Regions from separate parts of the Viridibacillus sp. d25.2 genome, predicted to be linked through region 2. Evidence: predicted binding sites of a transcription regulator. Region 2 holds the regulator's gene; the other holds the start of a gene.
What was found. The regulator NrdR, encoded in region 2, represses ribonucleotide reductase genes. The targets are predictions, from matches to a motif close to AACACNATATATNGTGTT.

Region 1 (9,259 bases), 360 kb from region 2:
TGGATGAAGACCCTAGTTTCAGGTGATGTGAAACTAACGAATGCGTCAAATGATTATGGTCAATTAGCATTACAAGGTCCACTTGCAGAAAAAGTATTACAAACATTAACTGAAACACCATTACAAGACATCAGACCATTCCGTTTAGAACAAAATGTAACGATTGCGGGCTATGAAACAATTATTTCACGTACAGGTTACACAGGTGAAGACGGCTTTGAAATTTATGCAGCACCTAAAGCAATTATTGCTTTATGGGGAGAAATTTTAACAGCAGGCGAAGCTGATGGTGTTGTACCATGTGGTTTAGGTTCACGTGACACATTACGCTTTGAATCTTGCTTACCTCTTTACGGTCAAGAATTATCAAAAGATATTTCACCACTTGAAGCAGGTATTAATTTCGTTGTGAAATTAAATAAAGAAGAAGATTTTGTTGGTAAAACTGCATTACAAGCTCAAAAGGAAAATGGGGTACCACGTAAGAGTATCGGTATCGAAATGATTGATAAAGGTATTCCACGTCACGGCTACCCAGTGTTTAAAGGTGATACTCAAATCGGTGAAGTAACAACTGGTACACAATCACCATTAACGAAACGTAATATCGGTTTAGCATTAATCGATAGTGAGTATGCGGAGCTTGGGCAAGAGCTTGAGATTGAAATTCGTAACCGTCGCTTAAAAGTGGTTACTACGGCAACACCATTTTATAAACGCCAAAAATAATTTTCATGAAGAGAGGTTTTTTTCGAATGAAGCATCGGTACTTACCTATGACTGAGCAGGATCAAAAAGATATGCTAAATGTAATTGGCGTTTCTACTGTTGATGAATTATTCTCAGACATCCCAGAAAAAGTTCGTTTTAAAGGAAACTACAACATTAAACCTGCAAAATCTGAATCAGCATTGTTAAAAGAATTAGCTCAACTTTCTAAACAAAATGCAAATAGTGATGAATATGCATCGTTCTTAGGTGCTGGAGTTTATGATCACTATAAACCAGTTATTGTTGACCACGTTATTTCACGTTCAGAATTCTATACAGCTTATACACCTTACCAACCAGAAATTTCACAAGGTGAATTACAAGCTATTTTCGAATTCCAAACTATGATTGCAGAGCTAACTGGCATGGATTTAGCAAACTCTTCTATGTATGATGGTGGAACAGCTCTTGCTGAAGCCGGTATGCTTGCAGCGGCACATACTCGTCGCAAAAAGCTATTAGTTTCTGGTGCAGTACATCCAATCTCACATGATGTAGTTAAAACATATGCACTTGGCCAATCAATTGAAGTCGTGAATGTTCCTTTAAAAGATGGTGTCACTGATCTAGATGCTTTAAGAGAATTAATCGATGCAGATACAGCTGCTGTGATGGTTCAATATCCTAACTTCTATGGTCAAGTAGAGAACGTACAAGCAATTGCAGATGTAATCCATGAAGCAAAAGGCTTATGTATCGTATCTTCTAATCCATTAGCGCTTGGTATTCTAACACCTCCAGGTAAGATGGGTGCGGATATTACAGTTGGGGATGCTCAACCATTCGGTATTCCAGAAAGTTTTGGCGGACCACACTGTGGTTACTTCGCTGTTACAAAAAAACTAATGCGTAAAGTTCCGGGCCGTTTAATTGGCGAAACTATCGATGATGAAGGTCGTCGCGGTTATGTATTAACATTACAAGCACGTGAGCAACATATCCGTCGTGAAAAAGCAACTTCAAATATCTGTTCAAACCAAGCATTAAATGCACTTGCAGCTTCAGTTGCAATGACAGCTCTTGGCAAAAAAGGTGTACAAGAAATAGCTACACAAAATATTTTAAAAACACACTACGCAAAAGAAGCTTTTGAAAAAGCAGGTTTCACTGTAGCGTATAAAGGAGCACATTTCAACGAAATCGTTGTGAAGTGTAATACATCTGTTTCTACTATAAATAAGGGACTTTTTGAAAAAGGCATTATTGGTGGCTTTGATTTAGGTAAAGTAGATGCAGCACTTGAAAATCATGCACTAATCGCTGTTACTGAACAACGTACAAAAGAAGAAATCGATGCACTTGTGCAAGAAATGGGGGCTCTCCATGCATAACGACAATCAACCACTAATTTTTGAACTAACTACAGAAGGTCGCGTAGGCTACAGCTTATCAGAACTTGATGTACCAGCAGTAGATTTAGCTGCCATTTTACCAAGCCAATTTATTCGTACAGAAGAAGCGGAACTTCCTGAAGTATCAGAACTTGATATTATGCGTCATTATACAGCGCTTTCTCGCCGTAACCACGGTGTGGATTCAGGATTCTATCCACTTGGTTCATGTACAATGAAATATAATCCGAAAATTAATGAATCAGTTGCACGTTTTGCAGGCTTTGCTAATATTCACCCATTACAAGATGAGTCTACTGTACAAGGTGCACTCGAGTTAATGTACGATTTACAAGAGCATTTAATTGAGATCACTGGTATGGATGAAGTAACGCTTCAACCAGCGGCTGGTGCTCATGGGGAATGGACAGCATTAATGATGATTCGTGCTTTCCATGAAGCAAACGGTGACTTCCAACGTACGAAAGTACTTGTTCCAGACTCAGCTCACGGTACAAACCCAGCATCAGCAACAGTTGCAGGCTTTGATACAGTAACTGTGAAATCTGATGAAAACGGTCTTGTAGATTTAGAAGACTTACGTCGTCTGGTTGGGGACGATACAGCAGCACTTATGTTGACTAACCCGAATACATTAGGTCTTTTTGAAGAGCATATTCTAGATATCGCTGAAATCGTCCACTCGGTTGGCGGTAAAGTATATTATGATGGTGCAAACTTAAATGCAGTTATGTCAAAAGCACGTCCTGGCGACATGGGGTTTGACTGTGTTCACTTAAACTTACACAAAACTTTCACTGGTCCTCACGGTGGTGGTGGTCCTGGTTCAGGTCCAGTTGGTGTAAAAGCTGACTTGATTCCATACCTTCCAAAACCAGTTTTAGTGAAAACAGAAGAAGGATATCACTTCGATTACGATCGTCCACAATCAATTGGTCGCGTAAAGCCATTCTACGGTAACTTTGGTATCAATGTTCGTGCATATACTTATATCCGTTCAATGGGTCCAGATGGTCTTAAAGCAGTTACTGAAAATGCAGTAATTAATGCGAACTATATGATGAGAAGATTAGAGCCATACTTTGATCTACCTTACAACCGTCATTGTAAGCATGAATTCGTATTAAGTGGTAGCCGTCAGAAAAAACTTGGGGCTCGTACACTTGATATGGCAAAACGACTGTTAGATTTTGGCTATCATCCACCAACAACTTACTTCCCATTAAATGTGGAAGAAGGTTTAATGATTGAACCAACTGAAACAGAATCAAAAGAAACTCTAGACGCTTTCTGTGACGCAATGATTCAAATTGCGAAAGAAGTGGAAGAAACACCAGAAGTAGTACAAAATGCACCACATACAACTGTTATTGGCCGTCTTGATGAAACAAGAGCAGCTCGTAATCCAGTGTTACGATACGAAAGAGAAACAGTAGAAGTATAATATATTCATATATTGAAAACCTCTAGCACTTTGCTAGGGGTTTTCTCATGATTTGTATATAAATAGCTTAATGAAAAGATCATGTTAGTTATGGAAAAAATCGCTTGGACATAGACAGATGACTTTAAAATTGCTATGCTAACATAGATGCAGTATGAATCAATGTGTGAAAAAAGGGGAGTTTTCATGGCTTACTTTAAAAGTATTAATGATACAACTAATGATCAAAATGACTTGCTAAAATCCTTAGAAGAGGATTATAAGGAATATACGGTTGACGAATTAATTTCTGAATTGTACATAAAGCAACAAAAAGAACAAAGTACATTAATCTATTTCACTCCAGATGCGCATACAAAAGCGTTGATGGAGTACGAAAAGAAAATTATCTATGATTTGTTACATAAACATGGTTTAACGAATCGACAAATTTTGCAAGAAATTAATAAGCAAAAAACGGTTATTGATTAATACAGTAAGTTTAGTAATCAAACCTGTTATTAGACCCTATTCGTAAAAAACACCCTCCTAGAGATTGATTGAACCTTTCTCTAGGGGGGTGTTTTCTTAGAATCCTATATTTACTTCATTTCTTTCCCAATCATTACTTAAGGCATTTTTACGTTGTTTTTGTAAATCTTTAATACATTTCTCGTAATCGAGTTTTTTGTCATAATGCCAATTTAGAGCGACCGACATATATAGTTCATTGAGTTGTGAAATAGAAAGACCTTTTGATAGTTTAGCAGCATCCATTAGCTCGTCTTCTGTGAAAATATGCTGAATATCTAATTTGCGTAAATATGTAGCACGTATTGCAGCTGTTGGATTCATAATTTCGTAAGCTCTATCAAATCGACCTGCACGATTGATTAAAGCGGGATCGATGCGGTCAGGATAGTTGGTTGTACCAATTAAGAAGATACCCTCACGCGATTGTGCGCCATCTAGAGTATTTAAAAATAATGAGCGTGTATATTCTGGCATCGAGTCAATATCTTCAATAACTAGTATTGCAGGAGCTAGACTTGTTACCATACGGAAGACCTCTTCTATCGATTCACTTGATGTATGCTCTGTAATTTGCCAATACACTACAGGGGCTGTTACAGAGCCTGTGATGGACTTTACAAGCGTAGTCTTACCGTTTCCTGGTGAGCCATATAATAGGATTCCTCTTTTATAAGGAAGACCATAATGTTTGAAGAAATCGCCATCTCCCTTAAAAAATTCATCAATCGAACGGAAAATCTCTCGTTTAAGCGAAGGTTCTAAGAATACATCATCTCTTGTGATTTGCTTTCCTTCGCCGTAGCTCCGCCGTTTTATACCAGTCTGAACATCAACTAAGTAGGTGACGGTTTCCATTAACATTTGACGTAACTGTTCTTGAATAGCTTCGATAAATTCCATCATTTTCTCAGCACTCGTTGTGAAATAGAAAAACTCAGGCCATTCTGAATCGGAGCGGAATATAGGAATATGGGTAATAGCTACTTCATAATCAGGGAAGTAGATTAAAGAATTACTAAAGGTCTTGATTGATTGCAACTTATTATCTAATTGATCTTCTGCGACAGAATTTAAGACAATACTAGGTAATGCAGCATATATATAACTCAAATTTTCGTAGCGGATTAATTCCTTGTCCATCATTTCAAGTAAATGATGATGAAATTGTGAATTATTTAGTTCGACAGTCACACCACGAAAATTGCATGGATGTACTTCATTTAATTTTTTTGAGATGCGTTCAAAAACCTCTGATACATCAGCATAGTTAGGGATGTCGGGGCGTAAATCTTCGTGAAAAGTATATAAGAATTTTGTCATTATATCCTCCTTTATAGACGTTAATAGCTAACAGTTATAAGCATGTATAATAAGAAAAAAGAGAGCCATTTCTGTATAATATAGAAATGACTCTTTTTATTTGCAACGTAATCAACTTATTTCACTTTGATTTTGCCTGTCCAATTTTTATATCCACCTTGTAATTGGTATACTTGATCATAGCCTTTTTTCTTTAATAACATAGCGGCACGTGCACTACGGCCTGCATTTTGGCAATACAAGTAAACAGGTTTGTCTGGGCGAATTTCTTTATGACGTTGACGAAGTTGTGAGGTTGGGACGTTACGAGCGCCTAGAATATGACCACTGTCAAATTCTTTAGGCTCACGCACATCTATTAATTGTGCTTTACGATAACCCTCAATAAATTCTTCTTGTGTTAAAGTTGTAACTGCTTTTTTGAAACGAAGAGCGTTCACTAAAGCGTATACAATTACCACAAATAAAACAATTGCTAATGTATATAACCAACTCAAATCGTCTTACCCCTTTCTATCTACAGTAATATTATAAAAGAACATCTAGCGATAGTCCAATGAGTTTGTTAAAATAGATAAGTTGATTATAAGGAGGAGACCAAATGAAAACAACATGGTATTTTATTAATTCAGGTCCGTGTAGCCCTGCATTCAATATGGCATTAGATGAAGCGCTCCTACATTGGCATAGTAAAGGTTTAATTCCACCAGTAATACGATTTTACGAATGGAATCCAGCAACACTTTCTATTGGTTATTTTCAACGTGCTGAAAAAGATATTGATTTTGAACAACTACATAAATTAAATTTAGGATTTGTTCGTCGTCCGACTGGAGGGCGTGCAGTCTTACATGAGCATGAATTAACATATAGCATTATCGTTAATGAAGACTACCCAGACATGCCTAGAACAGTGACAGAAGCTTACCGAGTATTAAGCGAAGGCTTATTACTAGGCTTCAGAAACTTAGGGTTAGATGCTTATTTTTCTATCCCTGATTCTGAAGAAAAACGAGCAGACTTGAAAACACCGAAGAGTGCAGTTTGTTTTGATGCACCAAGTTGGTATGAATTAGTGGTAGAAGGTAAAAAGGTAGCAGGTAGTGCGCAGACGCGACAAGAAGGTGTCATTTTACAACATGGAGCAATCTTAATCGATCTCGATGATGAAAAATTGATCTCCCTTTTTAAATTCCCATCAGAAGCTTCAAAAGAACGCATGCGCAAACATTTACCACAAAAAGCGGTGGCTATTAATCAGCTAGCTCAAAAACCTGTCGATGTTGAAACGTGTATATCTGCTTTCCACAAAGGATTTGAGGATGGATTAGACATTGAACTTGTACCTTATACATTGACTGATGAACAATTGGATTTTGTTAATAATTTAGCTAAAACGCGCTATGAAAGTGATGAATGGAATTTTAGAAAATAGTAGTCTTTTTGACTTATTTTAGTTTGGCGGAAATCGAAAAATCGCTTCCAATGTTGTTAAATCAACATTTTGCGCAGAATCACCCTATTTGCTTTTCTTATCAATATATAGTATTGTAATGTCTTGAAAGAACACTATATGTAGTGTTTAATGCGCGATTTAAATAGGGAGGCGAATGATAATGGTACTTGCTTCACAGCATCATAATCAGACGATTAATGTACAACAACTAAACAATGATATTCAACAATTTCCACAAGTTCATGCTATCACAGAGGACATGCATATAACACATAAAGGTGTGTCTCGCTTAGTCATGATCGACCGTTATTCTTTTAAAGATACAGAAAAGAAAACGCTAAAAGCAGGAGATTTTGTTGTTTTAACGGTCAAAGCTGACCCTAAATTCCCAGCACGTGGTCTTGGTTATATCGTTTCAATTAACTCAGAAAAGAAAACAGCAGAAGTGCTAATTGAAGCAGATTATAGAAGTGCTATTGATGATGATGCTGAACAACAAACAGGTATCGTCACACGTTCTTTAGACGTTATTGAAAAGCCTCTTGAAGTCTATTACGAGCAAATTGCAAAACGTAATGCAACTGGCCTAGCAGCCGTTGAAAAAACAGCAGAGAAACGCCAAGAATGGTATGAGAAATTTTACGAGCAATTAGTGAAGTTAAACTTTATTCCAGCGGGACGTGTTATTTACGGAGCAGGCGCTGGAACAGATGTTACTTACTTTAACTGTTACGTAATGCCATTTGTAGCAGATTCTCGTGAAGGCATTAGTGATCACCGTAAACAAGTAATGGAAATTATGAGTCGCGGTGGTGGTGTAGGAACAAATGGTTCTACATTACGTCCACGAAATACGCTAGCACGTGGTGTTAATGGTAAATCATCAGGATCAGTATCATGGTTAGATGATATTGCAAAGCTAACTCATCTTGTTGAACAAGGTGGATCACGTCGTGGTGCACAAATGATTATGTTAGCTGATTGGCATCCAGACATTATTGAATTTATTATTTCAAAAATGCAAAATCCTCGTATTTTACGTTTCTTAATCGAAAATACAACGGATGAAACAATCCAACGTTTAGCACAAGAAAAACTGAAATTTAAACCTTTAACACAACAAGAAGAAGCGATGTATCAAGGTATTACTAACTATAAAACAATCCCAGGTGTCGGTGGTTTTAATGAAGCGATTATCCGCGACGCTGAAACGAAATTACGCGACGGTGGAACATACAGCGTGCATAACTCTGAATTCCTAACTGGTGCAAATATATCTGTTACAATCACAAACGAATTCATGGAAGCTGTAGAAGCTGACGCTGAATTTGATTTACGATTCCCAGCGGTTGAATCATATAATGCAGAAGAAATGAAAGTTTATAACGATACATGGCATGAAGTCGGTGATGTTCGTGAATGGGCTGAAATGGGACATGCTGTTCGCACATACCGTAAAGTAAAAGCACGTGAACTTTGGAACTTGATTAATATCTGTGCTACTTACTCAGCAGAACCAGGTATTTTCTTCATCGACAATGCAAACGACATGACAAATGCAAAAGCATACGGTCAAAAAGTTGTAGCAACTAATCCGTGTGGCGAACAACCACTTGCACCATATTCAGTATGTAACTTAGCAGCTGTAAACTTAGCGCAATTCGCTCAAAAAGACACTAAAACAGTGGACTTTGAAGCGTTGAAGGAAACAGTTCGTGTCGGAGTACGTATGCAAGATAACGTAATCGATGCAACACCTTATTTCCTTGAAGATAACCAAGTGCAAGCATTAGGTGAACGCCGTGTTGGACTAGGTGTCATGGGAATGGCCGATTTGCTAATCTACTGTGAAAAAGAATACGGCTCTGAAGAAGGTAATATCCTTGTCGATGAAATCTTCAAAACGATTGCGACAACTGCATATGAAGCTTCTACTGAACTTGCAAAAGAACGTGGCAGTTTCCCATTCTTAACAGGTGAAACAGAAGCTGAAACATTAGCTCTTCGCAAACGCTTTACAGAAACAGGTTTCATGCAAAAAATGCCTGAGCATATCCGTGAGGCAGTACTTGAGGGTGGTATTCGTAACTCGCACTTACTAACGGTAGCTCCTACAGGCTCAACAGGAACAATGGTTGGCGTTTCTACTGGATTAGAGCCATACTTCTCATTTACTTACTACCGCAGTGGTCGTCTTGGTAAATTTATTGAAGTAAAAGCTGATATTGTACAAGAATATTTAGCTGCTAACCCAGGTGCAGATGAAGCAAATCTTCCTGAATGGTTTGTTACTGCTATGGAGTTAGCTCCAGAAGCACATGCAGATGTACAATGTATTATCCAACGCTGGATTGATAGCTCAATCTCTAAAACAGTAAACGCACCACGCGGTTACACTGTAGA
Region 2 (9,259 bases):
TTCTGCTAGATGATGGTACGCTTGATCGTCCTAAACTAGGGAATATTATCTTTCATGAACCTGCAGCACGTAAAACGTTAAACGATATTATACATCCAGCTATTCGCCGTGAAATGCTTCGCCAACGTGATGAACTATTAAAACATGGTGCACGTTTTGTTGTAATGGATATTCCATTATTGTTTGAAAGTCACCTTCAACATTTCGTTGAGAAAATTTTAGTTGTATCTGTCACAGAAGAAACACAATTAAGGCGCTTAATGGAACGTAATAATTTGTCTGAAAAAGAAGCTAAGGCGAGAATTAGTTCTCAACTACCGTTATCTGAAAAGGAAAAAGGTGCTGATGCAGTTATATATAATAATGAATCGCTCGAGTCAACGAGTGAGCAATTGCATAAAATATTACGTAAGTGGAATGTGATTGAATAAGGTGTTTCGGAAAAATCAGAATTCACGAACTTTTAAATGTTCATCATAATAGGTTTTACTTTCTCGAAAATGTGTTATACTAATTATCGAATTAATAAAATAAGTATAACGCAGTTACAGGAGGATATTATTCATGACAGTTTCTATTGCTATTAACGGATTTGGCCGTATTGGCCGCATGGTGTTCCGTCAAGCGATACTTCAAGATGATTTAAATATTGTTGCAATTAATGCTAGTTACCCGGCTGAAACGTTAGCACATTTGATTAAGTATGACACAAATCACGGAAAATTTGATGGGGACGTACAATTTGAAGAAAAAGCCCTAATCATAAATGGTAAACGTGTTGAACTTATTAGTGAACGTGATCCGTTGAACTTACCTTGGAAAGAAATGAATGTTGATATCGTTATCGAAGCAACAGGTAAATTCAATGCTCGTGAAAAAGCAGCATTGCATCTAGAAGCAGGAGCTAAAAAAGTTATTTTAACAGCACCTGGGAAAAATGAAGATGTAACAATTGTAATGGGTGTTAATGACGAAAAGTTAGACCTTACAAAACATGATGTAATTTCAAATGCAAGCTGTACTACAAACTGTCTTGCGCCAGTTGCTAAGGTATTAAATGATACTTTTGGAATTGACAATGGCTTAATGACAACTGTACATTCATATACAAATGATCAAAAAAATATTGATAACCCACATAAAGACTTACGTCGTGCTCGTGCGTGTGCTGCGTCAATTATTCCTACTTCAACGGGAGCTGCTAAAGCTCTAACTCTAGTATTACCAGAACTAGAAGGTAAGTTACATGGTATGGCACTTCGCGTTCCAACTCCAAACGTCTCATTAGTAGACTTAGTGGTAGATTTAAACAGAGACGTCACGGTTGAAGAAGTGAATGAAGCGTTTAAAGCAGCTTCAGCTGGTTCACTTAAAGGGATTTTAGATTTCACAATGGAACCACTGGTATCAGTAGATTACAATACAAACCCAGCATCAGCTACGATTGATGGTTTAACTACAATGGTAATGGGTACCCGTAAAGTAAAAGTACTTGCTTGGTACGATAACGAATGGGGTTATTCAACTCGCGTAGTAGATTTAACGAAAAAAGTTGCAACTGCTCTTAAGACGTCTGTAAACGCTTAAATTTAATATAATATGGCCCTTTCTAGTGTGTACTAGAAAGGGTTTTTTGATTTAAATTTAGACAAAATATCATATAAGTGATGAATATATGACTGTTTTTTCTGTTTTTATCGACCCTATATTGTCCTAAAACAGTATTTTTATCATGCATTAGAGAATTTCCACTGCATTTTTTCGATTTTTTAAGGCATTATTTGATATAATAGATAAACTAAAATGTTTTGCAATCAGGAGAGAAAAAATATGAAATGTCCAGCATGTCAGTTTAATGGAACAAAAGTTATTGACTCAAGACCGGTAGATGACAATAAGGCAATCCGTAGGCGTCGAGAATGTGAGTCATGTGCATATCGCTTTACTACGTTTGAAAAAGTTGAAGAAATGCCATTAATTGTCGTGAAAAAAGATGGTTCACGTGAGGAATTTAGCCGTGAAAAAGTTTTGCGAGGCCTTATTCGAGCGTGTGAAAAACGCCCGGTAGCCCTTAATGAATTAGAGGAATTAGTATTTGCTATAGAACAAGATCTACGTAGAATTGGTAATTCTGAAGTGAAGACAGAAGACGTCGGTGAAATGATTATGGATCGCCTAGCGAAAATTGACGAAGTATCTTATGTAAGATTTGCTTCTGTATATCGACAATTTAAAGATATCAATGTCTTTATTGACGAATTAAAAGAATTAATAGAAAGACAATCCGATGACAAATAAATGCGATATGGAGGATGGTGATCGTGGTGCATTTATATAAAGAAATACAGCCTGTTGATCGATTATCCATTCGAATGCCATTTCCTGTATCGAGCTATGATCGCCAGCTTATTACACTGCTATATCAGCCGTTAATAGGTGCTGAACCCATTAGTTTATATTTCATGCTTTGGGCTGAAGGGGAAAGTGCGACTGAAGCCGAAATATCACATTACCATTTAATGAATTCGCTTGACATGCCGATCGCTAAAATTTTCGAGTCACGCATCGCGTTAGAAGCTATTGGTTTAATGCGCACTTGGCGTAAGGATTCCGAGGATGTACGCTCGTTTATGTACGACGTATTGCCCCCTTTAGAAGCATCAGCTTTTTTTAATGATCCATTATTATCAATGTTTTTATTTAGCAAAATTGGTGAACAAGCCTATAGACAATTGCGCCAACGTTTTGTTCAAAAAGGTCCATCAAATGATGGCTATCAGGAAGTGTCACGAACATTTACAGATGTTTATCGTCCTGTTCAGCATCATTTACCATCCTTTGCGAATGAGCAAACAGTTGAGGAAAAAGAGAAGCCTAAAGAATTACCATTTAACTATGAGGATTTTGACTTTTCTCTACTTAGAGCTGGATTGTCGGAACAACTCGTACCATCTTCAGCACTTACTGCTGAAGCGAATGCAACGATTGCGAAGCTAGCTTTTTTATATCATTTAACACCATTAGATATGCAGAAAGTTGTTATGCTCGCTTTAGATGATCATATGATATTATCCGAGTCAAGACTAAAGAAAACAGCAGCTGATTATTATAAATTGACTGTTTCTACAGAACCACCTGCTATGCAACATGCTTTCCAATCAGCAGTTAAAGAAGTAGAGAAAAAGAGTGAAAAAGAGCAAGCTGTACAGTCGAAGGAAGAGTTATTGATTCATTATTTAGAAACAACTGCTCCAATTGATGTCTTACGTGATATTGCCGATGGAAAAGAACCAATCCCTGCTGACATTCAGCTTGCCCAAAACCTTGTCCTCCAATATCAAATGCCTATAGGTGTTGTAAATGCCTTACTTCAGTATGTTCTTTTACGCACAGATATGAAGTTAACAAAAAATTATGTCGAAAAGATTGCATCGCATTGGATGCGAAAAGGTGTGAAAACGGCGAAAGAAGCAATGGATTTAGCGCGTAAAGAGCATAAGCAGTATATGGAATGGAAAACAGCTGAGCAAAAACCAGTGGCGAAAAAACGCTATAGCGGTGGGCGAGAAGAAAAAGTACCTGACTGGTTTAATAAAAATAAAGAAAAGAAACAGAAAAAAGAAGTTACTGTAAAAGAAACATCAAAAGAAGCAGTTAAAAGCAATACCGATTTTGAAGAGGAACGACGTAAAATTCTCGAAAAACTAGGAATAGAAGAAGGGCAGGTGGATTCACATGGAACCGATTAATAATCAACTTAGAAAAGTGATGGATTCACAAACTTTTCAAGAACGGTACGAGCAAATGAAGCGGGAAATTCTTGAAAATAAAGGTGTCCAGCAATTTTTAGCTGACAATGATCAAGAAGTAAACAAAGACATGGTAGACCGTGGTCTAGGTAAATTATATGAATACACAGACAAAAAACATGATTGTGATGAATGTGTATCCGTTGCAAAATGTCAAAATGTATTAAAAGGATTTGTGCCAATATTATCAATTATCCGCGATTCAATCGAAGTCGAATATACGCCATGTCAACAAAAACGTATAGATGACGAGCGTCGTAAAACGGCTTCAATGATTGCAAGTATGCATATGCCGAAGGAAGTATTAAAGGCTACAATCAAAGACTTGATGATTGATGATCATTCACGCGTGAATATCGCTAATAGAGCAGCTGATTTTGTGCGTGAATTTAAAGAAACCGGTGAACTGCCTCATAAAGGGTTTTATTTATACGGTGAATTTGGTGTAGGTAAATCTTTTGTGTTAGGCGCTATTGCAAATGAACTGGCGACTTTACAAATTAAATCGGTTGTAGTATTTGTACCCGAATTTTTACGTGAAATGAAAGGTTCAATCCAAGATCAATCTTTACAAGAGAAAATCGATTTTGTGAAAAAGGCACCTGTCTTAATGCTAGATGATTTAGGAGCAGAAACGTTGTCGAGTTGGACACGTGACGAAATTCTAGGAACTATTTTGCATTTCCGAATGGCGGAACAATTGCCAACATTCATCACATCGAATCTTGGATATGATGAATTAGAGGACCATTTAGCATATAACCAAAAAGGTGATCGTGATATGTTAAAAGCCTCTCGAATTATGGAGCGTATTAAAGCATTGACGACACCAATTCGAATGAGTGGTCAAAATAGAAGAGATCAGAAATAGTTATATCTTTGCTGATGGCTCTTTTTCCTACTTGATTTTCAACTTAATCGAGCGTATACTTTCAGTCATAATATAAAAAATGCTTTGAAAAGGACAACAATTTTTTGTACGACTTTTAGAGAGAGAAGCCTAGGCTGGAAGCTTCTTAGTACGGCAAATTATTTACCCCCTTGGAGCTGCGACAGTGAAAGTAGTAGTAATTGTCGACGGTAACGGCCTGTTAGCCGATCGAGAGCTTCGTCTATACCTGCATTCTTTAATTGTAGGCAGTAGAAGGAAGAAGGGTGGAACCACGAGAATACAGCCTCGTCCCTTTTTGGGATGGGGCTTTTTTATGCCTAAATGCTGTAGTGGCTCGTTTAAAGGGACACAGTCTAAAAACGCCACATCTTGTGGCAACGACTGCGTGACCCGCATCGTGCGGGCCCTAAACCTCTCGTAAATAAAAAAATAAATAAAATTAAAAGGAGATTACAAAATGGCAGACATGATTAATTTAAAATTCCCAGACGGCGCAGTTAAGGAATATGCAAAAGGTACAACAACTGAAGAAATTGCTCAATCAATTAGTCCGGGACTTCGTAAAAAAGCAATCGTTGGTAAATTCAACGGACAACTAGTAGATTTAACAACACCTTTAGAAGAAGACGGTGACATTGCAATCGTAACTCCTTCAGATGCAGAAGCATTAGAAGTAATGCGTCACTCTACAGCTCACCTTTTAGCACAAGCTGTTAAACGTATGTTCCCGGGTGTAAAACTTGGAGTAGGTCCAGTAATTGAAGGTGGTTTCTACTACGATATCGACTCACCGGAACCAATCACTGCTGATGATCTTCCTAAAATCGAAAAAGAAATGAAAAAAATTATATCTGAAAACATCATTATTACTCGCCAAGACATTTCACGTGATGAAGCTATCGAACGCTTCACTGCAATTGATGATGAATATAAATTAGAGCTAATTGAAGCTATACCGGTTGATGAGCAAGTATCTATTTACGAACAAGGTGACTTCTTCGACCTTTGCCGTGGCGTACACGTTCCATCTACAGGTAAAATTAAAGAATTTAAATTGTTATCAATCGCTGGTGCATACTGGAGAGGTAACTCAGATAACAAAATGCTACAACGTATCTATGGAACAGCATTCTTCACAAAGGACGATTTAAAAGCGCATCTTCAAATGTTAGAAGAAGCAAAAGAGCGTGATCACCGTAAAATTGGTAAAGAACTTGAATTATTCACTACATCTCAAAAAGTAGGTCAAGGTCTACCATTATGGTTACCAAATGGTGCTACAATCCGTCGTACAATCGAACGTTATATTGTAGATAAAGAATTGTCTCTTGGTTATAAACATGTATACACTCCAGTATTAGGTTCTAAAGAGCTATATGAAACTTCAGGACACTGGGCACACTATCAAGATGACATGTTCCCACCAATGGAAGTGGATAACGAAACATTTGTATTACGTCCAATGAACTGTCCTCACCATATGATGGTTTACAAATCGTCAATGCACTCATACCGTAACCTACCATTACGTATCGCTGAACTTGGTACAATGCACCGTTACGAAATGTCAGGTGCTGTATCAGGACTTCAACGTGTTCGTGGTATGACTCTAAATGATGCGCACATTTTCGTTCGTCCAGACCAAATTAAAGAAGAATTTAAACGTGTAGTAGAATTAGTACTTGGTGTTTATAAAGACTTCGACTTAAATGATTACTCATTCCGTCTGTCTTACCGTGACCCAGCTGATACTGAAAAATACTTCGATGACGATGCAATGTGGGAAAAAGCGCAAAGCATGCTAAAAGAAGCAATGGATGAGCTAGGCTTAGATTACTTCGAAGCTGAAGGTGAAGCAGCGTTCTACGGTCCAAAACTTGATGTACAAGTAAAAACTGCAATCGGTAAAGAAGAGACTTTATCAACTGTTCAACTTGATTTCTTATTACCAGAACGCTTCGACTTAAGCTATGTTGGTGAAGATGGTAAACCACATCGTCCGGTTGTAATCCACCGTGGTGTTGTATCAACAATGGAGCGTTTTGTAGCCTTCTTAATCGAAGAATACAAAGGTGCGTTCCCAACTTGGTTAGCGCCAGTACAAGTGGAAATCATTCCTGTATCAAACGAAGTTCACTTCGACTATGCAAAACAAGTAGAAGAAAAACTTCAAGCAGCAGGCTTCCGTGTTGAAATGGATGACCGTGAAGAAAAACTTGGCTATAAAATCCGTGAAGCACAAATGAAGAAAATTCCTTACATGCTAGTACTAGGTGATAAAGAATTAGAAGCCGGTAGTGTAAATGTACGTCGCTACGGCTCTCAAGATTCTGAAAGCATTGCGATTGAAGATTTCTTAGCGAATTTAAAAGCTGACGTTTCTTTTGAATAAATAATATCTAATAAGCAAAAGTTGACTGGTGCAGAAATGTTCAGTCAACTTTTTTATATGCGTATAATTCAAATAATATCATCTGCTATTTTTTGATAAAACATTTGCTTTGAATTACATTATTTCTGTTTTTAAAGACAACAACTGCCAAAATTAGAAGTTGAGAATACTGAAATTATGGATGATACTTGAAAAGTAGTTATTGCATGTAATTACAAACCATTTGAGTCTGAGGAGGAAATTATCCATGGGTGTACAAAGCGAATTTAATATGCCGTCTATTAATTTATTTGGAGCTGGGACAATTCAAGAAGTAGGTAGTCGTTTAAAGGGCTACAAAGTAAAAAAAGCACTTCTTGTAACAGATGAGGGATTACACAAACTAGGTTTATCCGAAACACTAGCAACAATTATTCGTGACGCTGGTGTGGAAGTAGCAATTTTCCCTAAAGTTGTCCCAAACCCTACGGATAATGTAGCAGAAGGATTAGAAGTATACCAAAACGAACGCTGTGATGCGATTGTGTCATTAGGTGGCGGTAGTGCGCATGATGCGGCAAAAGGCATTGGTATTGTAGCAACGAATGGTGGTAAAATTGCGGATTATGAAGGTGTCAATTTAACAAGCAATCCATTACCTACATTTATTGCTGTTAATACAACTGCTGGAACGGCAAGCGAAATGACGAAGTTCACTATTATTACTGATACAACAAGAAAAGTGAAAATGGCGATTGTCGATAAGCATGTTACTCCACTTGCATCGATTAATGATCCTGAGTTAATGGTTGGTATGCCTCCACAATTAACGGCGGCTACCGGTCTGGATGCATTAACACATGCGATTGAATCTTTTGTATCTACTGCAGCTACACCAATTACAGATGCGTGTGCAGTAAAGACGATGCAGTTAGTAGTAGAATACTTACCTCGTGCTGTAGCGAACGGTGAAGATATGGAAGCTCGTGAACAAATGGTATATGCACAATTTTTAGCAGGTATGGCATTTAATAATGGCTTACTTGGCTATGTCCATGCAATTGCACACCAATTCGGAGGTTTTTATGATCTACCACATGGTGTATGTAATGCGATTTTATTACCGCATGTATGTCGTTTCAACCTAGTGGCAAAAGTAGATCGTTTTGCGGAAATTGCTAAACACTTAGGTGAAAATGTAGAAGGATTAAGCCAACGTGATGCAGCCGATCTTGCTATTGCTGCGATTGAGCGTTTATCAAAAGACTTAGGAATTCCAGCTGGTTTTGCGGAACTTGGTGCGAAGGATGAAGACATTGAAATATTAGCAAAAAATGCGATGCTAGATGTTTGTGCCGCATCGAATCCACGTAAACCAACAGTAGACCAAGTTCAAGAAATTATTCGTAATGCATGCAAATTCCCGGTTAAAGAGCAGGTTTTAATGAATATTTAATATAACCAAATTAGAAGTATCTACGTTCATTTTAAGCGTAGATACTTTTCCTTTCAAAAATGTTGAGTGAACCATTGACAACATCAAATAGACATGATAAAGTTATAAAGGTTAATGAATACAAAGTTTGTGGTTGAAGAAGAGGCTGCCCGCTTCTCACCTGTTTGACTCATCAGTTGATGTTTACAGGTTACATGATAGAACGGATCACGCATTAAGGCGTGTACATATATCGGCGGGCGGACATTTCGACTATGTCCGCTCGTTTTTTTGTGGACATCGAAATATTCGTACCGATCATCGGGCAACTAGCCCAAACCATGTATTCGCGACACTATTTGGAGGTGGATTGTTATTAGCAAAGACATGTATGTAAACGAAGGTATTCGCGCACGTGAACTTCGTGTTATCGACCATAACGGTGATCAGCTAGGAGTTAAGACACGTAACGAAGCTTTGGAGATTGCCGAACGCGCCAATCTGGATCTTGTCCTTGTGGCTCCTCAGGCCAAACCGCCAGTCGCTCGTATTATGGACCATGGTAAATTTAAATTCGAGCAACAAAAGAAAGACCGTGAAGTACGTAAAAATCAAAAAGTTATCGTGATGAAAGAGGTTCGCTTGAGCCCATCTATCGATGAACACGATTTCCAAACGAAATTACGTAACGGCATTAAGTTCCTTGAAAAAGGAGACAAAGTTAAAGCATCTATTCGCTTTAAAGGTCGTGC

Region 1: a site for NrdR is predicted at 6,966-6,983, ahead of ACZLO7_RS07825 (vitamin B12-dependent ribonucleotide reductase). Genes of this name have one in related genera too.

The regions. Positions count from the first base shown of each region.
Region 1 is NZ_CM196652.1:1,580,614-1,589,872, forward strand. Features, by position in the region: gene gcvT (glycine cleavage system aminomethyltransferase GcvT) at 1-729, shown strand, start outside; gene gcvPA (aminomethyl-transferring glycine dehydrogenase subunit GcvPA) at 756-2,102, shown strand; gene gcvPB (aminomethyl-transferring glycine dehydrogenase subunit GcvPB) at 2,095-3,567, shown strand; gene ACZLO7_RS07805 (hypothetical protein) at 3,754-4,038, shown strand; gene ACZLO7_RS07810 (AAA family ATPase) at 4,135-5,400, opposite strand; gene ACZLO7_RS07815 (rhodanese-like domain-containing protein) at 5,517-5,897, opposite strand; gene lipM (octanoyltransferase LipM) at 6,002-6,835, shown strand; gene ACZLO7_RS07825 (vitamin B12-dependent ribonucleotide reductase) at 7,011-9,259, shown strand, end outside.
Region 2 is NZ_CM196652.1:1,224,832-1,234,090, forward strand. Features, by position in the region: gene coaE (dephospho-CoA kinase) at 1-431, shown strand, start outside; gene ACZLO7_RS06050 (glyceraldehyde-3-phosphate dehydrogenase) at 565-1,587, shown strand; gene nrdR (transcriptional regulator NrdR) at 1,831-2,298, shown strand; gene ACZLO7_RS06060 (replication initiation and membrane attachment family protein) at 2,313-3,749, shown strand; gene dnaI (primosomal protein DnaI) at 3,736-4,680, shown strand; T-box leader at 4,756-4,997, shown strand; gene thrS (threonine--tRNA ligase) at 5,159-7,093, shown strand; gene ACZLO7_RS06075 (iron-containing alcohol dehydrogenase) at 7,341-8,528, shown strand; gene infC (translation initiation factor IF-3) at 8,895-9,259, shown strand, end outside.